DNA from 3 places in the Mesorhizobium sp. M3A.F.Ca.ET.080.04.2.1 genome. Region 3 is predicted to be linked to each of the others. Evidence: riboswitches for the same ligand, from Rfam matches in the RefSeq annotation. Region 3 holds a riboswitch; each other region holds the start of a gene.
What was found. A riboswitch is a leader RNA that binds a small molecule or an ion and turns the genes downstream of it on or off. The one in region 3 is predicted to bind cobalamin.
Positions count from the first base shown of each region.

Region 1: linked by a shared signal. The riboswitch ahead of bluB (5,6-dimethylbenzimidazole synthase) and the one ahead of EJ074_RS26735 (DUF1636 family protein) in region 3 are both predicted to bind cobalamin.
Region 2: linked by a shared signal. The riboswitch ahead of EJ074_RS04760 (ABC transporter ATP-binding protein) and the one ahead of EJ074_RS26735 (DUF1636 family protein) in region 3 are both predicted to bind cobalamin.

Region 1 is NZ_CP034451.1:1,838,720-1,846,457, forward strand. Features, by position in the region: gene dxs (1-deoxy-D-xylulose-5-phosphate synthase) at 1-179, opposite strand, end outside; gene EJ074_RS08990 (pirin family protein) at 442-1,362, opposite strand; gene EJ074_RS08995 (DUF2277 domain-containing protein) at 1,371-1,637, opposite strand; gene EJ074_RS09000 (exodeoxyribonuclease VII small subunit) at 1,663-1,914, opposite strand; gene EJ074_RS09005 (histone deacetylase family protein) at 1,918-2,844, opposite strand; cobalamin riboswitch at 2,961-3,141, shown strand; gene bluB (5,6-dimethylbenzimidazole synthase) at 3,183-3,920, shown strand; gene EJ074_RS09015 (hypothetical protein) at 3,935-4,915, opposite strand; gene ribB (3,4-dihydroxy-2-butanone-4-phosphate synthase) at 5,114-6,214, opposite strand; gene aroC (chorismate synthase) at 6,291-7,406, opposite strand; gene EJ074_RS29650 (hypothetical protein) at 7,405-7,554, shown strand; gene EJ074_RS09030 (DUF1344 domain-containing protein) at 7,660-7,738, shown strand, end outside.
Region 2 is NZ_CP034451.1:1,024,937-1,032,674, forward strand. Features, by position in the region: gene EJ074_RS04735 (hypothetical protein) at 1-150, shown strand, start outside; gene EJ074_RS04740 (lysophospholipid acyltransferase family protein) at 147-806, shown strand; gene EJ074_RS04745 (phosphatidate cytidylyltransferase) at 806-1,741, shown strand; gene EJ074_RS04750 (iron ABC transporter permease) at 1,750-2,736, opposite strand; gene EJ074_RS04755 (ABC transporter substrate-binding protein) at 2,818-3,765, opposite strand; gene EJ074_RS04760 (ABC transporter ATP-binding protein) at 3,795-4,580, opposite strand; cobalamin riboswitch at 4,766-4,970, opposite strand; gene EJ074_RS04765 (efflux RND transporter periplasmic adaptor subunit) at 5,216-6,355, shown strand; gene EJ074_RS04770 (FAD-dependent monooxygenase) at 6,358-7,738, shown strand, end outside.
Region 3 is NZ_CP034451.1:5,606,910-5,614,647, forward strand. Features, by position in the region: gene cobG (precorrin-3B synthase) at 1-131, opposite strand, end outside; gene cobN (cobaltochelatase subunit CobN) at 128-3,655, opposite strand; gene cobW (cobalamin biosynthesis protein CobW) at 3,686-4,735, opposite strand; gene EJ074_RS26735 (DUF1636 family protein) at 4,739-5,167, opposite strand; cobalamin riboswitch at 5,207-5,412, opposite strand; gene EJ074_RS26740 (winged helix-turn-helix domain-containing protein) at 5,442-6,641, opposite strand; gene EJ074_RS26745 (NADH-quinone oxidoreductase subunit A) at 6,976-7,341, shown strand; gene EJ074_RS26750 (NADH-quinone oxidoreductase subunit B) at 7,332-7,738, shown strand, end outside.

The DNA.
Region 1 (7,738 bases), 2.4 Mb from region 3:
ACCGTCAGCTCGACCACGCCGAGGCCGGCGCCAAGATGGCCGCCGGTATGCGAAACGGCATCAATCAGCTCGGCGCGCAGTTCCGTCGCCAGCTGCGGCAGCGCGCTTTCGTCAAGCGCCCGCAAATCCGCCGGGATGCGGACTTGGTCGAGAAGCGGGGTTTCGGGTTTCTGGTTCACTGCGGAGCGGCCTGTAAGATCTTAACCTTGCGTCAGAGAGGTTAACCGTTTCACGGGACCGCTCTGTGTCTTTGTTCCACGCAATTCCGGACGCAAAACCGTTTCACACTTTTCCTGGAATTGCTCTTTCTTCCACGCAATTCCGGACGGAAAACCGTTTCGCACTTTTCCTGGAATTGCTCAACCTTCACAAATATGCGCCTTGATCATGCGCGAAATATGCCGCCGGCAGACGAATGTAAATGCGTGTCAGTGACGCGGTTCAGCTTTCCGGCAGCGGAATGAACTCTTCCTCATCGCCGGGAACGATATCGAAGCGGCCTGTCTTCCATTCTTCTTTTGCCTGCTCGATGCGTTCTTTCGAAGACGAAACGAAGTTCCACCAGATATAACGCCTGGAGCCGAGCGAGGCTCCGCCGAACAGCATGAAATGCGCCCCCCGCTCGGACGAAACGACGATCTCGTCGCCCGGTTTGAAGACCAGCAGCCGTTCCGCGGGGAAGCGGTCGCGGGAAATCGCGACCTCGCCTTCCAGCGTGTAGATGGCACGTTCCTCGGCGTCGGGGGGAATTTTCACGCTGGCGCCCGGCGCCAGCCGCAGATCGGCATAGAGCGTGTCGGAGGCGGTCGTGACGGGCGATCGCAGCCCGGACAATTCGCCGATGACGACACGGCCGCTGATCCCTTCGGCATCGATCTTCGGCAGGCGGATCACCGCCGTGTTCTCGAAGATCGGAGCGACCTCCTCCTTGCCATCGGGAAGCGCCAGCCAGGTCTGCAGGCCGGAGATCGACATCGGCGCGCCGCGCAGTTCCTCCGGGGTGCGCTCGGAATGGACGATGCCGCGCCCGGCGGTCATCAGGTTCACGTCGCCGGGCGCGATCACCATTTCAGTGCCGAGCGAGTCGCGATGCCTGATCCTGCCATCGAACAGATAGGTGACGGTTGACAGCCCGATATGCGGGTGCGGGCGCACGTCGAGCGCCTGCCCTGCCCTCAGGATTGCCGGTCCCATGCGGTCGAAGAAGATGAACGGCCCGACCAGCCGGCGCTTTGCCGTCGGCAGGGCGCGGCGAACCTCGAAGCCGCCGATGTCCTTGGCGTTGGGGACGACCATCAACTCGATACGATCGCAGGCGAAGGCATCGCCGGGTTCAGGATCGTTGGCCGGGAAGAAGCTCATGCGATGGCTCAGGCGAAGCGGAGTGCTGACCTGGCCTTCGCCTTGGCAGCCTCTTCCTCGCGATTGCGCGGATGCTGGGTGGTCTCCATGGAATCGAGCAATTCACGCGCCGCTGCGGCAATCGCTTCGACGGCATGGTTGAAGGCATGCTCGTTTCGCTTTGACGGTTTGGTCGAACCGCTCAGCTTGCGCACGAACTGCAACGCCGCGTCATGGACTTCGTCGTCGGTCGCCGGCGGCTCGAAGTTGAACAGGGTCTTGATGTTGCGGCACATGCGTGAACTCCTTGCCCGTTTTTACCTACTCGGCGTCCAGCGGCTCCGTTCCGACTGGCTTGCCGTCGCGTGACAGCCTGATCTTCTCGACCTTGTCCTCGGCCGCCTTCAGCAGACGATCGCAATGCGCCTTCAACGCCTCGCCGCGCTCGTAGATGCGGATCGACTGGTCGAGCGGGACGTCGCCGCGCTCCAGATCATCGACGATCTTCTCCAGTGCGTCGAGCGCCTGTTCGAAGCTCATCGCCTTGACGTCCTCATTGCCTTCGCCAGCCATATCCTATCCCTTCATCAGCCGCCCGACATGGGCGGCGACCGAAAATGCCAATCCCTGAAGATCGTAGCCGCCCTCCAGCAGGCTGACGAGCCGATTGCCGCTGTGGCGCCCGGCGCGCTCCATCAGTTGCCCGGTCGCCCAGTCGAAATCATCCTCGGTCAGGTTGATCTCGGCCAGCGGATCGCGATGGTGCGCATCGAAACCGGCGGAAATGATGATCAGGTCGGGCGCGAAGGCGTCGATCGACGGCAGCACGCGCGACAGGAAGGCGTCGCGGAACAGTTCGCTGCCGGTGCGGGGCGCCAGCGGCGCATTGACGATGTTGCCGGCGCCGGTCTCGCTCTTTGCGCCAGTGCCCGGATAAAGCGGCATCTGGTGGGTCGAACAATAGAGCACCGACGGATCGTCCCAGAAAATGTCCTGCGTGCCGTTGCCATGGTGCACGTCCCAGTCGACGATGGCGACGCGCTCGGCCTGGTGCTTCTTCTGCGCGTAGCGGGCCGCGATCGCCGCGGTGTTGAACAGGCAAAAGCCCATCGCGGTGGTCTTCTCGGCATGATGGCCGGGCGGCCGCGCAGCAACGAAGACATTGCTGGCGCGGCCGTCGAAGACGTCGTCGACGGCCGCATTGGCGGCGCCGATCGCCGTCACCGCGGCCTGCCAGCTCTTCGGGCTGGCGCTGGTGTCGGCGTCGATCGAGACGATGCCGCTCTCGGGAATGGCGGCGCGGACGCGGGCAACGAAATCCTCCGGGTGGGCATAGAGAAGGGTCGCCTCATCGGCTTCCGGCGCCTTGACGCGATCCAGAGCCGAAAATGACTCATCATCCAGCACACGCTCGATGGCGCGCAAACGGTCGGGCCGCTCGGGGTGACCGGGTGGCGTAAGGTGTTCCAGAAATACCGGATGGGTGTAGAGACGGGTTGTCATGGCGCCTAATCTAGGCACCCGCAGCCCGGATGACCATGTTTCAGCGCCGAATGGCTGGGGAAAATTCGCGCCCGATAGTGTCGCTGACGGCATTGGCGCGGCGCCCGCCTCACGGTAAGGTCGTGCCGCTGCCTGGTGCCCGCAACGCGCGGGAGAATCGGGAACACGGTTGAACTCCGTGGCGTGCCCAACGCTGTGAGGGGGACCGCGCCGGCAAAAGCCACTGTCGATGACGGGAAGGCGCCGGACGCGGGACGATCCCGAGCCAGAAGACCGGCCTGGCAGACATGGTCTTGCGCTTGGTCAGGCGCAGGACTGCTGTCGCAAGGGGAAAAGCGATGCAGGCAGGAGCGGCCGCCGGCGGCGGCGATGACTTTGACCAATTGGCGCGCGAGGCGGTCTACCGGGCGATGTTCACCCGGCGCGACGTGCGAAGCCATTTCGTCGCCGACGATCTCGACGACAGCGTGCTGGCGCGGCTGCTGACGGCCGCCCATCACGCGCCGTCGGTCGGCTACATGCAGCCGTGGAACTTCATCGTCATCCGCGATGCCGAACGGCGCCGCCAGGTGCGCGACCTGTTTTTGGCGGCGCGCGAGCAGGAATTGCCGGCCATCGAGGCGGAGCGGCAGGCGCTCTACCGCAAGCTGAAGCTCGAAGGCATCTGCGAAAGCGCGCTCAATCTCTGCATCACCTGCGACCGGCAGCGCTCGCAGAACTCGCCGCTCGGGCGCTGGCACAATCCGGAGATGGATCTCTACAGCACCGTCTGCGCGGTGCAGAACTTCTGGCTGGCGGCGCGCGCCGAAGGCGTCGGCGTCGGCTGGGTCAGCATTATCGAGACCGAAGCGCTGAAGCGGCTGCTGTCGATCCCCGACCATGTCACGCCGATCGCCTATCTGTGCGTCGGCCGCGTCTCGGCATTCGCGCCGAAGCCGGATCTGGAAGCACATGGCTGGGGCAAGCGCCTGCCCTTGCCCGAACTGGTGATGAGCGAGACGTTTTGCGGCGCCGGCGAGGCACCGCTCAAATCGGCGATCGCCAGCCTCGGTGTCGGCGACCGGCCGAAGCCCTGATCAGGCGGCTGCTATCAAGCCGCCCGGGGCGCATCCCAGCGCGAGCCGCCGAAGGAATTGAGCGCCTTGTCGCGAAGCTCCCTGAATTTCGACGAGGTGTCGGCCAGGCGCCGGTCCCATTCGGGATTGGGAGCCTGGCCCTCGATGGCGGCGAAATAGACCTGCATCAGCGAGGCGATGGCGAAGGGCTCGATGAAGGCCGCCTTGAAAGCCCAAGCAAAGACGATGGCCAGCACGAAGGCCCAACCGGCAAGCTGACCGGGCATGACCCACAGGATGGCACCGGCCGGCGCCAGCATCAAAAGGAAGATGACGAAGGACACGCCCCACATGATCACCGCCAGCCAGACGGCGTTCTTGACCATGTGCTTGCCGTTCTGCGCGTAGAGCACGACCCCTTGCCTGGCGGTCTCGAAAGGCGTGTTCGAATTGATGCGGATATTGTAGCCGAGGATGATCTCGTCGACATAGGTCAGCGACAGGCGGATGACGGTGTTGATGAAGCTGACCACGCCACTGAGTCCCGGAATGGGCAGGAAGGCGGCGATGCCGCCGACCAGGCCGGAAATGGCGCGGATCGCGCCTTTCACCAGTTGGTCGACGACGAAAAGGATGTTGGCTTCGGCAAAGCGCTTGGTCACCACCTCACGCGCATAGGCGATCTGGCCTTGGCCGTCGGGCACGTCGTGGCCGTCGATCAGGTGGACGATCACGGCGATGTGGCCGGCCTTGAGGACGTAGAGGATGTATTCGCGGATCCAGTAGACCGCGATCGAAACGACGCCGAAGCCGACAACCCCGCCCCATAGGGCAAACGACATCGGTCCGTCGGGATCGGTGGAGATGTGGCCGACCCCGTAGCCGACGCTGGCGCCGGTTCCGGTCGCCATGATGTAGGCCACCGTGATGCCGAAATAGACGATCATTCGAAAGGCAATGAACGGCCAGGTCCTCATCATGATGGACACCGACCTGCCGACGCTGAAGTCCCACATGACCCCGACTCTCCCGCCTCAGAGAATGGCCGAGGAGGATGCTCTCACCCGCACGTTTGTCAATTGTGGCTGCGGCTCGCGGCTGCCAAAACCGGTGCACAAACTCGACGGTATGGTTAGCCAGTGGTGTGACCAGGGCCCGCTTGAGCAGGCTTCGAGCTACCGCTCGGGAGCCGCAAGCGTCACCCTGAATCGCACCTACAGGATTTCGGTCTTGGCGATGTGAATCCCAAAGCCCTCGAGACCGACATAGTGGCGCTCGCGCGAGGCGATCAGGTTGATCGACGAAATGCCGAGATCCTTGAGGATCTGCGCACCGAGGCCGATCTCGCGCCACTCGTTCTCGCGGCGGCGCGCCTCCTCGTGGTCCTCGCGTTCGCCGCTCGCCGGCCGCTTGCGCTCCTGGTGAGCGACGCCGACCGAGCCTTCGCGCAGATAGACGATGACGCCGCGCTTGCGCTCGCCCATCGCCTTCATGATGCCGTCCAGCCGGTGGCTGGTGCCGAAGACATCGGTGACGACATCTTCCGAATGCAGGCGCACCGGAACGTCCTCGCCATCGCGGATGTCGCCGAAGACAACCGCGACGTGGTGCATGGAATCCCAGGGAAGCGTGTAGGTGAAGACCTGCGCCTTGCCGCCGGGCGTGTCGATGTCGGAACAGGCGACGCGCTCGACCAGCGTTTCCTTGCGCTGGCGATAGGCGATGAGATCGGCGACCGAGATCTGCTTCAGGCCGTGCTCCTCGGCGAAAGCCTGCACCTCGGGGCCGCGCTTGACGGTGCCGTCGTCATTGACCAGTTCGGAGATGACCCCGATCGGCGGCAGGCCGGCGAGCTTGCACAGATCGACCGCCGCTTCGGTATGGCCCGAACGCATCAAGACACCGCCCTCGCGCGCGATCAGCGGGAAGATGTGACCGGGACGGACGAAATCGGAGGCGCCGACATTGCCGTTGGCAAGGTTGCGCACCGTGAGGGTGCGGTCGTCGGCGGAGATGCCGGTGGTCGTGCCGTGCTTGAAATCGACGCTGACGGTGAAGGCGGTTGTGTGGGCGGAATCATTGTCGGCCACCATCGGCGCCAGGTTCAGCCGCCGCGCCTCTTCGCGCGGCATCGGCGTGCAGACGATGCCGGAGGTGTTGCGGACAATGAAGGCCATCTTTTCCGGCGTGCAGTGGACGGCGGCAACGATCAGGTCGCCCTCGTTCTCGCGCCCGTCATCGTCCATGACGACGACGATCTCGCCGCGCTCGAAGGCGCGGATCGCTTCGACGATCTTCTTCTGGTCGTAGGGCATAAGGTGCTCGCTTCGCTCGCAGGAAATAGGCAGTAGGCAGTAGGGAAAGAAAAAGGCTGTTCGGGCGGCCTACTGCCTATTCCCTACTGCCTATTCCCTTACCTGTCTGTCCTCTGTGCCGCAGATAATGATCCGCGATCGCGCAGGCAACCATGGCTTCGCCGATCGGCACGGCGCGGATGCCGACGCATGGATCGTGGCGTCCCTTGGTCATGACATCGACGTCCTTGCCGTCCTTGTCGATCGACTTCCGCGGCGTCAGGATCGAGGAGGTCGGCTTGACGGCGAAACGGGCGACGATCGCCTGCCCGGTCGAGATACCGCCCAGGATGCCGCCGGCGTGATTGGACAGGAACACCGGCTTGCCGTCATTGCCGATGCGCATCTCGTCGGCGTTCTCTTCGCCGGTGATGCGGGCGGCCTCGAAGCCGTTGCCGATCTCGACGCCCTTGACGGCGTTGATCGACATCAGGCCGGAGGCGATGTCCTGGTCGAGCTTGGCATAGATCGGCGCGCCGAGGCCCGCCGGCACGCCTTCGGCCACGATCTCGATCACCGCGCCGACCGATGAGCCCGCCTTGCGGATGCCGTCGAGATAGGCAGCGAAGACCGGAACGGAGGCTGGATCGGGAGTGAAGAACGGGTTTTCGGCATCGCCGACGAAATTCCAGTTCCAGTTGGCGCGATCTATTCGTTTCTCGCCCATCGAAACCAGCGCGCCGCGCACGATCATGCCCGGCACCACCTTGCGCGCCAACGCGCCGGCAGCCACCCGCGCCGCGGTTTCGCGCGCCGAGGAGCGGCCGCCGCCGCGATGATCCCGCAGGCCGTATTTGACCTCATAGGTGTAATCGGCATGGCCGGGCCGATACTGGCGGGCGATCTCGCCATAGTCCTTGGAGCGCTGGTCGACATTCTCGATCAGCATCGACACCGGCGTGCCGGTGGTGATCATCGTCTCGCCGTCCTCGTCGAGGATGAAGCCCGAGAGGATTTTCACCTCATCCGGCTCGCGGCGCTGGGTGACGAAGCGCGACTGGCCTGGGCGGCGCCTGTCCAGTTCGGCCTGGATATCCTCCCGCTTGAAGCGGATGCCGGGCGGGCAGCCGTCCACAACGCAGCCGAGCGCAGCGCCATGGCTTTCACCCCAGGTGGTGACGCGGAAAAGATGGCCGAAGGTGTTGTGAGACATGGAAGCGCCCTGCCCGGCGGCGGAGCCGGCAAACTTAAAAGTGGTTCAGCGTTCCTCACGCATCCAGAAGGACGCGCAGCGCTGCACGCTGCCTTCTATTGGCGTTTTCCACAGCGGTCAAACGGTGTTCCGGCGCATCAATCTGTGATCGGGCGGATTTAGTTTTGACACATTCGGTTGGTTTCTGCTCTCTTCCATCCGCCGTTGAGGATCCGCCGCTGACCAGCCGGCGCAATGACCAAAGAGGACGACGATGCGTACCCTGATTGGCGCTGTTGGCGCCATGCTCTTGATTTCCACCGCCGCCTTCGCCGGCCAGACCGAAGGACTGA
Region 2 (7,738 bases), 1.6 Mb from region 3:
GCGCGCATGCGGCTGAAGCCCGCTCCGGCCAACAAGCGCCCCCTCGACGACCGTATCGCCGGCACGCGCCGCCTGCTCACCCGGCAGCGGATCGCCTTTGCGATCTTCGTCGTTGCGTTCCTGACGGCCGGTTTCTGGATGCCGCGATGAGCAGGCTCTCGCTCAGGACATTCACCTTGTTGCAGACGGCGACCTCCGTCGGCCTGTCGGCGCTGGCCTGGGCGGTGACCGGCGTGCGCCCGATCTGGAGCGGCAGCCAGCCGTCGGAGCGGCAGCGCATCTATTTCGCCAACCACACCAGCCATGGCGATTTCATCCTGCTGTCGGCCTGCCTCAGCGAGAAGGAGCGGGCCATCACGCACGCCATCGCCGCGGCCGAATATTGGGGCAAGTCGCGGCTGCGCCGCTTCATCGCTGAGGACATGCTGTCCTCCGTGCTGATCAGCAGGCAATGGACCAGTCCGGAAGAGAACCCGATCTCGGTCATGCTCTCGGTGCTCGACCAGGGCCACTCGCTGATCATCTTCCCGGAAGGCACCCGCAACATGAGCGACGAGCTGCTGCCGTTCCGCTCCGGGCTCTACAATCTGTCGATGGCGCGCCCGGACGTCGAGCTCATCCCCTGCTGGATCGAGAACATGTCGCGCGTGCTGCCCAAGGGCCAGTTCCTGCCGGTGCCGCTGCTCTGCCGCGTCGTCTTCGGCGCGCCGGTGTCGGTGGCGCCGGGCGAGGAGCGCCGCGCCTTTCTCGAGCGCGCCCGGGCCGAACTTCTGGCGCTCAATCCGCGCCCCGAACGAGACGATTGATGCGCCACGAAATCAGCATACTGATCATCGGCCTTTTCGTGGTGCTGAGCACCGCCAGCGTCACCTCCGGCATCCTTTCGATGCGCGCGCCGAAGCCGCTCAGCGCGACGCTCGTCAACCTCACCCAGCGCATCAACGCCTGGTGGGTGATGGTGGCGCTGATGACGGTCGCCTTCTTCTTCGGCCGTTACGGCATGACGATCCTGTTCGCGCTGATCTCGTTCGCGGCGCTGCGCGAATTCGTGACGCTGACGCACAGCCGCCGTAGCGACCATTGGGTGCTGCTCGGCATGTTCGGCATCGTCATACCGGTCCAGTACTGGCTGGTGTGGACCGCCTGGTATGGGCTCTTCGTCATCTTCATCCCGGTCTATTGCTTCCTTTTGATGCCGGCGATCACGGCGCTGCATGGCGACACCGAACGCTTCCTGGAACGCGTCTCGGCTCAGCAATGGGCGATCATGATCTCGGTCTACTGCGTCAGCCACGTCCCTGCCCTGCTGACGCTCAACGTGCCGGGTTTCGAAGGCCGCAACCTTCTGCTGATCGCCTTCCTGATCATCGTCGTGCAGGGCAGCGACGTGCTGCAGTACATCTTCGGCAAGCTGTTCGGGAAACACCGCTTCTCGCCGACGGTCTCGCCGTCGAAGACCTGGGAAGGCCTGATCGGCGGACTGGTCGCGTCGAGCCTGCTCGGCGCGCTGCTCGCCTTCATCACGCCGTTCTCACCGCTGCAGGCCTCGGCCGTCGCCTTCATCGCCTGCGCGATGGGATTCCTCGGCGGGCTCGTCGCCTCCGCGATCAAACGCGACCAGGGCGTCAAGGACTGGGGCCACCTGATCGAGGGCCATGGCGGCATGCTGGACCGCACCGACAGCCTGGTCTTCGCCGCACCGATCTTCTTCCACATCGTGCGCTATTTCTGGACGGTTTGATCCGCCGGCTAGATCCGCCTGCGCATCAGGAGCGTGACGACGAAGAAGGCGCCGAGCGAGCTGGTGATGATGCCGATCGGCAATTCCTGCGGCGGCAGCAGCGTGCGGGCGAGCAGATCGCTGGCCAGCAGCAGGATCGCGCCGAACAGCGCGCAGACTGCAATCAGCGGCCGATGCAGCGGACCAGCCAGCGGCCGGCCGAGATGCGGGATCATCAGCCCGACGAAGCCGATGACACCGGCGACCGCGACGAGGATGGCAGTGGCCAAGGCGGCGACAAGGAACGTCGTCCGGCGCATGCGCGCCACCGGCACGCCGAGGCTTTCGGCAGCGCTTTCGCCGGCGAGGAAGGCGTCCAAGCGGCGGTGGTTCCAGAGGCCGTAGGCGAGGATGATTCCGGCGCCCAGCGCCGCCAGCCCGATATTGTCCCAGCGGGCAAGCCCAAGCCCGCCCATGGTCCAGAACAGCACCGAATGGGCGGCGCGCTGGTCGCCGGCGAAGACGAGATAGTTGGTAAGCGCGGTGAACATGAAGGATACGGCGAGCCCGGCAAGGATCAGCCGCTCGGGGCCCTGCCCCCTCACCCGTGAGACCAGGAGCAGCACGATTGTCGCCGCCAATATGCCGCCGGTGAACGCCGCCACCGGCAAGGTCCATATTCCAAACCTGTCGCCGAAGGCGGTGATGACCGAAACGGCGCCGGCAGCGGCGCCGGAGGAGAGGCCGAACAGGAACGGATCGGCTAGGTCGTTGCGGCTGACGGTCTGCAGCAGCGCACCGACGGCGCCAAGGCCGGCGCCGACCGCGATCGCCAGCAGGGTGCGCGGCAGCCTGAGGTCGACGACGATGCTGCCCACGGGTCCGGGAACGGCGGGGCCATCCAGCCCGGCGGTATGCGCCAGCGCGCCGAGGACCTCGCGCAAAGGTATCAATGTCGAGCCATAGGCGATCGACAGCAGGGCGAGCGCGACCAGGAGAGCCGCGCCCAGGGCTATCGACAAGACGAACGATCGGTGGTGTAGATTCACGTCGTCAGGCGATCCGTCAACAATAACACTCCCAGCTCAGCTCAAGACCTAAAACGCTTCCGGATGCATGGCCCTGGCGATCTTGCCGATCGCTTCGATATTGGCGGGACCGGGCGTCAGCTCGGCGTAGCGCAGTGCCACGAAGCGCTCGTTCTTGACGGCGTCGGTCTCTTTCATCGCTGGATGGGCCTTGAGGAAATCGAGCAGTTTCTTGTAGCCGCCGCCGTCCTGGTAATCGAGCAGGATGAGGAATTGCGGATTGCGCGAGGCGACCGTCTCCCAGTCGGTGTTGCCCCAGCTCGTCTCCATGTCGGCCATGATGTTCTCGCCGCCGGCGGCTGCGATCATGGCATTCGGGATGGCGAACCTGCCGGCGGTGAAAGGCTTGTCCTCGCCGGAATCATAGAGGAAGACGCGGGTGCCCTTGGCGTTGCCAATTTTCGCCGTGATGTCGGCGAGCTCGGCCTTCCAGCCAGCGACGAGCTTTTGAGCATCGGCCTCCTTGCCGAAGATCTTGCCCAGCTTCTCGACGTCGCCATAGAGCAGGTCCATCGAGGCGGCAGGTCGGTCCTTGTCGAGGTGGACGCAGCTTTCGGTCAGCACCAGCGTCTTGATGCCGTGCGGGGCGAGTGTGTCCGGCGTTACCTCGCCGCCCGGCTTCATGCCGTAGTACCAGCCGGCGAAGAAGAAATCGGGCTGCACGGCGATCAGATTCTCGAGCGTCGGATATTTCGGCGCGAGTTCCGGGATCGAGCCCTGCGCGGCCTTGAACTCCGGCCCGACCTTGTACCAGCCGGTGATGCCGGTGAGACCGACGATCGAGGACTGCAGCTTCAGCGCGAAGGCCATCTCGGCCATGTTGAGGTCGTGAATGACGGCACGCTTTGGCGGCGCCTCGAAGGTCAGCGGCTTGCCGCAGCTGTCGATGGTGACCGGAAAAGCGAAGGCCGGCGAGGCGGCGAGCAAAAAGGCAAACGACAGCGCGATGCGTTTCAAGGGACAGGTGCTCCTTTGTTTGGACAGGTTCAGGATGGCGAGGATGCGCCGTTGGCAAGGTCGAAGACGGTGAGCTCGCGGTCTTCTGTCGGATGCGGCAGACGCAGCACATCGATGCCGAAGACCTGGCGCACGAGCTGGGCGTCAAGCGCCTCGCGCGGCGGCGCCAGCGCATGCAGCCGGGCATTGTTCATCACCGCCACCGTGGTGGCGAAGGGCGCCACCAGCGACAGGTCGTGCAGCACGGCAACGACGGTCATGCCGAAGTCCGCGACAAGGTCGAGAAGGTCGCCGCGGGCGCGCGGATCGAGATGGTTGGTCGGTTCGTCGAGGAACAGGATTTTTGGCTCCTGCGCCATGGCACGGGCGAGTTGCGCACGTTCCCGTTCGCCACCGGACAGCGAGCCGATCGTGCGGCAAAGCAGCGGCAAGAGTCCGGTCCGGCGCAGCGCATCCACGACGATATCGCGATCCTCGCGCTTGCGCCTGATGCCGATATGCGGGACGCGGCCAAGCTCGACATAGTCGATGAGAGTAACCCGCGGATCAGGCTGGTCGGCCTGGCCGACGACGGCCATGCTGAGTGCACGCTCGCCCTGCGTGATCCTATCCAGCCGGCGTCCGGCCAGGCGCACCTCGCCGCTGGCCGGCCGCAGAGCACCACACAGCATGCGCAAGAGCGTGGTTTTGCCGGCACCGTTAGGCCCGACGATGGCCAGCCGTTCGCCCGGAGTGAGCGACAGGCTGACGCCATCGACCAGGAGCTTGCCGCCTGCCACGGCCGTCAGGCTGCGAGCTTCGAGAAGCTCAGTCATGGAGCTTCTCCCGAACGGCTTTTCGAATCAGGCCGGCTGATCCGAGCAAATAGCTTCGGCAGGGCGCGCACTCGTGGCGATCGATGGAGCCGTCCAACATTCCGTCACTCTCCAAATGGCGACGGAAGGATGCTGGACGGCCGGCTGACAGACCGGCGCCGCGTCTCCTCCCGGCACACCCCGTCCGGTCAACTCGTGTCGATGGCAGGTCTCCTGGCTCGCGGGTCGCCGCGCCATCCGCCTTCCCAGCCTTGTCGGCCAGTGGTTTTCAGATGGAGCTCGCCGCTCACAGTTGCGGGGGCAGCCACGGCATCGACCCGAGGCGGATCTCACCGTGTTCCCTTTTCACCCTTCGCCTTGCGGCTCGGGACCATGACGCAGCCATCCTAGGTCGCCCGCGCACGAGTCGCAACTGGCTTCCGTGCAATCTCGCCGGCTTGCGAAAATCCCGATTTCCGGCACTGCCTCAGCCAAACATCGGAAAAACTTCAGAAAGCGTTCGGGATTTCGCGGGCCCGAAAACGCAAAAAGATCGGGCTGGCGAAAGACCGGCCAAAACGCCGATCGCTCCCAGCCAACATTTTCCGGTCGCAGCATCCTCCCGGCGCGACCGCAACCTTGGTCACGGAGACAACATGATTGCCGCACTTTTCCATAACAGGCCGCTGAGGCGCCGCCTTGTCGCCGGCTCGATCGCCATCCTCGCCTGCGGCGCCGCCATGGTTTGGCACGGCGCACGCAGCGAGGCCTCGAACGCAAAGCCCGCCGCGCCGGAGATGAAACTGGTCAAGGCCATGGCGGTCGCCCCGACCCGCAGCGCCGACACCCGCACGGCCGTCGGTGAGATACGGCCGCGGCTCGAAAGCGACCTCGGCTTCCGCGTATCCGGCAAGCTGCTCGAACGCATCGCCGAGATCGGCTCGACGGTGAAGAAGGGTGAGGTGCTCGCCCGCATCGAAGACCAGGATTATCGCAACCGGCTCGCCAGCGCCGAGGCCGATGTCGCGGCGGCGCAAGCCGTGCTCGTCGAAGCAAGCGCCGCCGAGGTCCGCATCGGCGCGCTGCTCGCCAAAGGGTTCACCACGCGCGCCACTTACGACGCGACGCTGAAGAATTTGCGCTCGGCGCAGGCCAAGCTCAAATCGGCGAACATCGCCTTCGAGATGGCCAAGGACCAGGTCGCCTATACCGAACTGCATGCTGAATTCGACGGCATCGTCACCGCCACCGGTGCCGAGGCCGGACAGTCGGTCGCTGTCGGCCAGATGGTGGTGCGCGTTGCCGATCCGAGCGGGCGCGACGCGGTGTTCTCGATCGCGGAAGCCGCCTTCGCCAACACGCCCGACACGAAGCGGCCACCGCAGGTCACTGTCTCGCTGCTCAGCAATCCGGCGATCACCGCGATCGGCACCGTCCGCGAGATCGCGCCGATGGCCGATGCCGCGACCCGCACTTTCCAGGTCAAGGTTTCGCTCGAGAACGCTCCGCAAGAAATGCGCTTCGGTGCCAGCGTTTCCGGCCGCGCCGAGGTGGCCGGCACGCCGGTCGTGGTGCTGCCGGGCAGCGCGCTGTTCGACAAGGACGGCAAGCCGGCCGTCTGGGTGGTCACCGCCGCGTCGGGGGTGGAACTGAGGCCCATCACCGTCGCTCGCTACGAGACCGATCGGGTCGTCGTCAGCGACGGGCTTGGCCAGGGCGATGTGGTCGTCACCGCCGGCGTAAACCGGCTGCGGGAACACGAAAAAGTTCGTATCGTTGAGGGAGAAGGACAATGACCATGTCCAAGACAAAGGTCCTCATCGCCGGCGCCGGCCCGACCGGGCTGACGCTCGCACTTTGGCTGACCAGGCTCGGCGTGCCGGTGCGCATCTTCGACAAGGCGGCGGCTCCCGGCGAAACGTCGCGGGCGCTGGCCGTCCAGGCGCGCACGCTGGAGTTCCATCGCCAGATCGGCATCGTCGAGGATGTCCTTGCCGAGGGCGTTAGACTGGAGCAGCTAACGATACACACGCCGTCCGGCGTCGCCGCGAGGCTGCCGCTCTCCGATTTCGGCCGCGGCATCAGTCCTTATTCCTTCGCCTTCGCGCTGCCGCAGCATATCCACGAGCGCGTGCTGATCACGCATCTGGAGCGTGCCGGCGTCGAGGTCGAGCGCGGCACGGAGCTCGTCGCCTTCCAGGACAAGGGCGAAGCGGTCATCGCGACCCTTTTGCGGAACGGCAAGACCGAGACCGTGAGCGCCGCCTATCTCGCCGGTTGCGACGGCTCCCGCAGTGCCGTGCGCCATGGGCTGAACATCGGCTTCCCCGGCGGCACGTACGAGCAGTCCTTCTACGTCGCCGACGTCAAAGGCAGCGGCGAGATCACCCGCAACGGCATGGACACGACGATCAGCACCTATGGTTTCGCGATCGTCATGCCGGTCCGGCAGTCCGGCTCGGCGAGGCTGATCGGCATCGTGCCGAAGGCACATGAGGCCGACGAGACGATCACCTTCGAGGCGATCCGTGCAGACATCGAGCGCGACACCGGCGTCAAGGTCCATGAAGTCAACTGGTTCTCGACGTACCGCGTCCACCACCGGGTCGCGGAACGCTTCCGCGTCGGCCGCGTCTTCCTGGTCGGCGATGCCGGCCACATCCACAGCCCGGCCGGCGGCCAGGGCATGAACACCGGCATGGGCGACGCGGTGAACCTCGCCTGGAAGCTCGCCGCGGTCGTGCAGGGGCGAGCCGATCCGCGCCTGCTCTACAGCTACGAGCCGGAACGCATCGCCTTTGCGAAGAAGCTGATCGAGAGCACCGATACCGCTTTCCGGTTCATCACCAGCCGCTCGCGGCTGATCGGGCTGTTCCGGCGCTATCTGATGCCGAAGTTCCTGAACGCGCTGCTCCACACATCGTTCGGCTCGCGCGCCTTCTTCGGCTTGATCTCGCAGGCAGCGATCCAGTATCGCGCCGGGCCGATCAGCTCGGGCACGGCAGGCAAGGTGAGCGGCGGGGATCGCCTGCCTTATGTCGTCCACGGCAGCAGCGACAATTTCCAGCCGCTGCGGTCGCTGGATTGGCAGGTCCATGTCTATGGCGAGGTCAATGCCGAGTTCCGGGCGATGCTGGCATCGACCGGGATCCCGGTCCACGCGTTCGCATGGTCGGAGG
Region 3 (7,738 bases):
TCGCAGAGTCCGATCAGTGCCTTGAGGGCAAGTCCTCCAGCGACCGGATTGAGCCGCACCAGCAATCCGTCGCCGGTTCGCATGGGCGCGCTCAAGGCAGGGCAGGCGCCGCGGCGCGAGAAGGCGTTCATGCCGCCACCCCGCTTGCCTGGGCCTCTGCGATCAAGGCGGCGAGATCGTCGTCGATGGAGTTGCGGAGCGGATGCCAGAGGCCGCGCCGCCGCGCGGCCAGGAACCGCTCCGCGATGACTTTCGCGGCGGCCGGGTTCTCGCGCAGGAGGAAGGCGCGAACCTCCGGGTCACCCACATAAGCGTCATGCACCGCTTCGATCAACGCAGCGGAAATGGCATGTGTGGTCTCGGCAAAGCCGACGAGACGATCGACGGTCTCAGCGAATTCCGAGGCTCCGCGCGGGCCGTGACGCATCTGGCCGGCAATGAAGCGCGGATTGACGGCACGCGCCCGCACCACGCGGGATACCGCTTCGCCAACCGAACGCGGTTTCGGCTTCTTCGGATCGGTGGTGTCGAGCACGATGACGTCGGCATTGCGGCCGAGCGCGGCCAGTGCTGCAGAAAACCCGCCGATGAACGCGACATCGGCCGAGCCTTCGAGGATATCGCGGCCCGGGTCGTCGCCGGTGTGGACGAGAAGGTCGGCTTCGGCAATGCGGCCCTCGAAGGCGCCGGGCGCGGAAATCGCTTCCCCGTCAGCGCCGCCATAGGCGTGCGATGTGGCCTCAAGATAGGCGCGGCCGATCTCCTCGCGCGCACCCCATTCGCCGCGCGACAGCAGATCCTCGATACCGGCGCCATAGGTGCCGGGCGAGGTGCCGAAAATGCGCGGGCTGACTTTCCCCTCGGCGCGCGCCGCGGCGGCGAGGGGATTTTCGGAATCGTCTTCATCGCGGCCGGCAACCGCATGGGCGGCGGCGTCGATCAGCGCGATCTGGGTCGGGAACATGTCGCGGAAGAGGCCCGAAATGCGCCAGGTGACGTCGATGCGCGGGCGGCCAAGTGCCGCCGGCGGCAGCACTTCGATGCCGGTGACGCGGCCGGTGGCGGCATCCCATTGCGGCCGGCAGCCCATCAAAGCCAGGCCTTGGGCGATCTCCTCGCCGCCGGTGCGCAGCGAGGCCGAGCCCCAGAGGTCGATGACCAGCGCGCGCGGCCAGTCGCCATGGCTCTGCATGTAGCTGCGCACGACTTCCTCCGCCGCCGCCTGTCCGAGGTCATAGGCGGTCGGCGTCGGCATGGTGCGCGGGTCGGCGGTGAAGAGGTTGCGGCCGGTGGGCAGCACGTCGGAGCGGCCGCGCGCCGGCGCGCCGGCCGGCCCTGCCTTGATGTGGCGGCCGTCGAGCGCGGCGAGCAGGGCTGCCTTTTCGGCCTCCGCGCTTTGCCTCCGCAGGGTATCGGGTTCATCCTCCGGCGCGCGGCCATAGATGTGCAGCCCGTCCTTGATGGCGAAATCCTTGAGGTCGCAGAGCCAGGCGTCGATGCGGCGCAGCGCTTCGTCCGGCGCATCGGTGCCGCCAACGCCCGCTTCGGCGGCCAGACCGGATTTTTGCGCGGTCTCGACGATAAGCCTGGCCAGCCGATCGCGGCGGCGGCGGTCGAGTCCGTCGGCCTGGGCGTATTCGTCGACCAGCCGCTCGAGCCGCTGCTGCGCCTCGTCGAGACCGGCGCCGGTCAGCGGCGGTGGCAGATGGCCGAGCGTGATGGCCGAAATCCGGCGCTTGGCCTGCGCCGCCTCGCCGGGATTGGAGACGATGAAGGGATAGATGACCGGCAGCGACCCGGTGACGATCTCGGGGAAGCAGGTGCCGGAGAGGGCGACCGTCTTGCCCGGCAGCCATTCGAGCGTGCCATGCGCGCCGACATGGATGATGGCGTGCACGCCGAGCGATTTTTGCAGCCAAAGGCCGAAAGCGATCAGGTCATGACGCGGGGGGAGAGTTGGGTCGTGGTAGTCGGCGCGGCGGTCGGCCGAGCGGCCGCGGTCGGGGGCGAGCGCCACCGTGATGTTGCCGAAGATCGCGGCGCGGAAGGGGAAGTGTGTCGAGGTCGGCGCTTGAACACCCCCCTCTGTCCTGCCGGACATCTCCCCCTCAAGGGGGGAGATTGGCAGTTCTGTCGTCTGCGCGATCCCAGCAGCGCTGATGATTGGCGAAAGCTGTGATGACAGCTCAATCTCCCCCCTTGAGGGTGAGATGTCCGGCAGGACAGAGGGGGGCGCATTGACGTGAGCTTCGTGCTTAGCTCCTCCCCAAGCTGCCTCAACCGCATCGCGCGAAGCTTCGGGAAGCTCTGCCGACAGAGCGAGGTAATCCTCCAAGGCAAGACCCTGCCCACCAACCCTCAGCGCATCCACCAACCCACGCGGCGATTGCGGAATCCTGTCAACCGTATAGCCCTGTTCCTTCAGGTCATGCAGCATGGCGAGCACGCTCGACGGAACATCCAAGCCGACGGCGTACCCCGTGCGTCCTGGCGCGCTTGGATAATCCGGAATCAGGATGGCCAGTTTGCGCCTCGCCCGCGCGGTCCGCTGCAGTCGGACAAAGGCGCCGATGCGAGCCGCGACCTGCGCCACGCGATCCGTTTCCGGCCGGTTGGCGAAAGCTCGAAAGGCGAGCGCCGGGTCGGCTTCGATCTCGCCCTTGAACGAGATCGCGCCGGCCAGGATGCGGCCGTCCAACTCGGGCAGCACGACATGCATGGCGAGATCGGCGGGCGCCAGGCCGCGCTGGTTTTGCTCCCACACCTCGCGCTTGGTCGTGGCGACGATGACCTGGAACACCGGCACGGCGGCGCGGTCGAACAGGGTTTCGGCACCGGGCTCGGCGCCGGAGGCGAAGGCGGTGGCAGTGACCATGGCTGCGGGGTTCAGCGAGGCGAGGGCGGTTTCGACGAAGCCCAAAGACGTCGGATCCTTGAGGCTGGATACAAAGATCGGTACGGGCGTCATGCCCTGCGCCCGCAAAGCTTCGGCCAACGCGTCGATCGGCGCGACGTCGGCCGCAAGCAGCATCGAGCGGTAGAAGAGGATGGGGATGATCGGGGCAGCATTTCCCTCCCTCTCAAGGGGGAGGGGGACCACGCCGCGTTCCGGCTCGTAAAATCCAGCCTTCGGCACGCTGACCGGCTCAGCAACCGCCGCATCCGATCCGGCAAGCCGCGCCAATCTCTGAACCAGCGTCGCCATATTGGCCGGGCCGCCTTCGCGGAAATAGCCGAGCAGGGCGTCGAGTTCGGCACGCGGCAAGGTCGAGCCTTCGATCAGCCGCAGGTCCTCGTCATGGCTTTCGCCGGGCAGCAGCGCCAGTTTTATGCCGCGGTCGCGCGCCACCGCCGCAAGCTGGTCACAGCCGTAACGCCACCAGTCATAGCCGCCGAGGATGCGGACGAGAACGACCTTGGCATGACGCGCGACGCTGTCGATCCACAAATCGACTGACATTGGATGGCGGAGGTCGCGCAAAGCCGCGAGCCGCATCGACGGAAGGTGTTCCGCATTCCCCTTCCAGGCGGCAGCCAGACCGGCGAGGTCGCTGTCGGTGAAGGACAGCGCCACGACATCCGCAGGCGTCTGCCTGAGGTCGATCGGCTCGGCGAGGTCGTCGAGCGAAGCGGATGTCGTGATGAGGATATGCATTGCTTGTCGTGTCGGGCTTTCGTATCGGCCTCAGCCGGCGAGGATACGCTCGATCGCCGGGCGGTTCAGCCCCTTGAGGCCGATGACGACCAGCCGCGAACGGCGGTCGTCTTCCGCCGTCCAGGCGCGGTCGTAATAATGGTTGACGCGCGGGCCAACGGCCTGCAGCAGCAGCCGCATCGGCTTGCCGCCGACCTCGACGAAACCTTTGACGCGCAGCACGTTTTCCTGCTCGGCGGCAACGGCGACGCGCTTTGCAAGCTCATCCGGATTGGCGATCGACGGGATATCGATGACGAAGGAATCGAAATCGTCGTGCTCGTGATCGAGCTCGTCATCGTGATGCGTCTTGCGGTTCTCGATGTCGTCTTCGACGGCGAGGCCAAGGCCGAGCAGCACCGACGGGTCGACCTTGCCCTGTGCGGTCGGAACGACCTTGACCGCGCGCGCCACGTGCTCGCCGATGACCGCGTTGGCGCGCTCCGAGCCGGCCGCGTCCATCAAATCGCTCTTCGACAGGATGATCAGGTCGGCGCAGGCGATCTGGTCCTCGAACACCTCCTCGACCGGATCATCATGGTCGAGCGAATCGTCGGCGGCACGTTGCGCCTGCAGGGCATCCATGTCGGAAGCGACGCGGCCGTCGGCCAGCGCCGGACCGTCGACCACGGCTACGACGCCGTCGACGGTGACGCGGCTCTTCACGCTCGGCCACTGAAAAGCCTGGACCAGCGGCTTCGGCAAGGCCAGGCCGGAGGTCTCAATCAGGATGTGGTCGACCTTCGGCGTGCGCGACAGGATCTGGTCGAGCGCCGGCACGAAGTCGTCGGCGACGGTGCAGCAAATGCAGCCATTGGCCAGTTCGACGATGTTTTCCTCCGGGCAGGTATCGACGCCGCAGCCTTTCAGGATCTCGCCGTCGATGCCGACATCGCCGAACTCGTTGACGATGATCGCCAGCCGCTTGCCCTTGGCATTTTCAAGCAGGTTGCGGATCAGCGTCGTCTTGCCGGCGCCGAGAAAGCCGGTGACGACGGTGCAGGGAACACGGGAAAGATTGGGCGAATTAGGGGCGTCCATAGGTCAGTCCTTCAGGAGGTCGAGGGGAGGGAGGCGGGCAACCAGACCGCGCTTGAGGGAATCGGGCCTGCCGCGCCACGGGATGAGGCCATCGGTCGAGGTGGCGAAAAGTTTTGCTCCGGTGACGAGATCGGTGCCGCTGGTCGTGTCGAGGTCGCCGAAGACGTAGCTCCAGCAACCGTCGCGCAAAAGTGCTGCGCTCAGACGGCGCTTGCAGTTGCCGAGGCATTCGACCGTTCGAATGCGGACTCTTTCGCCCGATGCGGCACGGCGCGCGTCTTCGGCCAACTGGGCGCCGGCGCGCGGATGCGCATCCGATCCGGTCTCGTCGCGGCAGGACGAGCAGACGATGACGGTGACGCCTGCCAAGGCGTCGTCAGGTTCGGACGCAAAGTCCGCGATATTGGCCGGAAAACTGCCGTTGCGATCCAAAACCAGGCTCCTTGCCCGGAAAACCCGCCGGGCGTTCGGATACGTAAAGTCTCAGACGGCAGGTCTCCTGGCTCGCGTGTCATCGCCTCGATGCCGCCTTCCCGGGAATGCCCAGTGGTGTTCGGCCGAGGCTCGTCGCTTACAGTTGCGGGGACAGCCGCGGATTTGGGATTTTGTAAGCCCGCACCGCATTCCCTCTTGGCTCCTCCCTTTGCCGGGAGAAGACCGTCTGCGGCGGATTTAGGCTTAGAGGTACCGGCCTGTCAACGCGCGGCTACGACACCGCGATGTCGGCCAGCGCCGGGCCGAGGTCACCGGCCGGCGTTATTTCGATGCTGTCGAGGCCAAGCCAGCCCTGCATCTGCTTCAACTCGTCGAAGAGCTGGGCGGCCGTCTCGGGCGGTGCGCCGGGTTCGGCATAAGCAGCGTGGACGCGCAAGACGCCGGCCGGACGGTCGGCTCTCAGATCGACACGCGCCACGATGCGGTCGCCGAGCAGGAAGGGCAGCACGTAGTAGCCGTACTGGCGCTTTTCGGCCGGCGTGTAGATCTCGATGCGGTAGCGAAAGCCGAACAGCTTTTCGGTGCGCGTGCGTTCGAAGACGACGGGGTCGAAGGGCGCAAGCAGGGCGCGCGCGTCGATGCGGCGCGGAAAGCGGGCGTCTTTGTGGAGATAGGCGGTCTTGTCCCATCCTTCCACTTTCATCGGCAGCAGTTCGCCCATCTCGACCAGTTCCTCGATGCGGTCCTTCGTGTCGCCCGGCGCCAGGCGGAAATAATCGCGCAGATCGCCATAGGTGGCGATGCCATGGGCGCGGGCGGAAATGCGCAGCAATTCGCGATGGGCGTCCTCAACCGAAGGCACAGGCAGGTCGAGGACAGCCTGCGGCAGAACACGCTCCGGCAGGTCGTAATAGCGTTCGAAGCCGCGCCGGTAGGCGGTGGTGATGCGGCCGGCCCAGAACAGCCATTCGAAGGCGTGCTTGGCCTCGCTCCATCCCCACCAGCCGCCATTGCCCTTGTGGCCCTCGATGTCGGAGGCGGCGATCGGTCCTCGGTCGGCGACCTGCCTGTAGATCTCGTCGATCATCTGCTTGCGCTCACGACCCCATTTGGCAAGGCCGAGATACATTTCCTCGCCGCGCTCGGCACGCTGCATGCGCCAGCGCATCAGCGGATAAGTCTCGACCGGCAGGAAGGACGCTTCATGCGCCCAATATTCGAAAACGGTGCGCCTGCGATTGAGCGCAGCGTTGTCGAGCAGCGAAAGCGGATAGGGACCGAGGCGCGAATAGAGCGGCATATAGTGGGCTCGGACAACGGCGCTGACGGAATCGATCTGGAGCAGGCCGGTCCGGGAAAGCACGCGGGCGAGGTGCCGGCGATCCGGCGTGCCGGCCGGTCGCGCATCGTTGAAGCCCTGGGCGCTGAGCGCGACGCGCCTGGCCGTGGCGAGCGAGACTTGTTCCTTCATCCAGGTGCCTTGCCCCTGATCCCTTCTACCCGGATTTCCGGCCGGTGATTCCTACCATGCTAGCAGCCAAATGGCGGCAGATGTGTCAGGAGAGAAAAGTGGAGTAAAAAACGAAGGAAATCAAACAGGAGCCGATCGGTTCAGTTTCTTCCGATATGGCGCCAAGGGCCGCGTTTTGAGCAAGGTTTGACTTGCTTCGCCGGATACGCTGCGCTAACCCTCGCCGCGTTGCAGCAAGGGCCCCCTAAAACGGTTCAGCGGTTAATCTGTCACGCTTCCGCAATAGGGTGTGTTGCTGTAATCAAGTGAATTGCCCGCCAACGGAAATCCGCTCATGAGCGCACTTCTAAGTTCATATCTTCCTATTGTGCTGTTCATCGGCGTGGCGCTGGTCGTTGGGCTGGCGCTGATCATCGCGCCGTTTCTGGTGGCCTACCGCAATCCCGATCCGGAAAAGCTTTCCGCCTATGAGTGCGGGTTCAACTCGTTCGACGATGCCCGCATGAAATTCGACATCCGCTTCTACCTGGTGTCGATCCTGTTCATCATCTTCGATCTCGAGGTGGCCTTCCTGTTCCCCTGGGCGGTGTCCTTCGCCAAGCTCGGCATGCTCGGCTTCTGGTCGATGATGGTGTTCCTGGTGGTGCTCACCATCGGCTTTGCCTATGAATGGAAAAAAGGAGCGCTGGAATGGGATTGAACGAGAGTTCAGGCACCCTCGTCGCGCCGAAGCCCAAGGGCATCATCGATCCCAACACCGGCAGGCCGGTGGGGGAGGACGATCCCTTCTTCCTCGAAATCAACAATGAGCTGGCCGACAAGGGTTTTCTCGTCACCTCCACCGAGGCGCTGATCACCTGGGCGCGCAGCGGCTCGCTGATGTTCATGACCTTCGGTCTCGCCTGCTGCGCGGTCGAGATGATCCACACCTCGATGCCGCGCTATGACTCGGAGAGGTTCGGCGTCGCGCCGCGCGCGTCCCCGCGCCAGTCCGACATCATGATCGTCGCCGGCACGCTGACTAACAAGATGGCGCCGGCGCTGCGCAAGGTCTACGACCAGATGCCGGAGCCGCGCTACGTCATCTCGATGGGCTC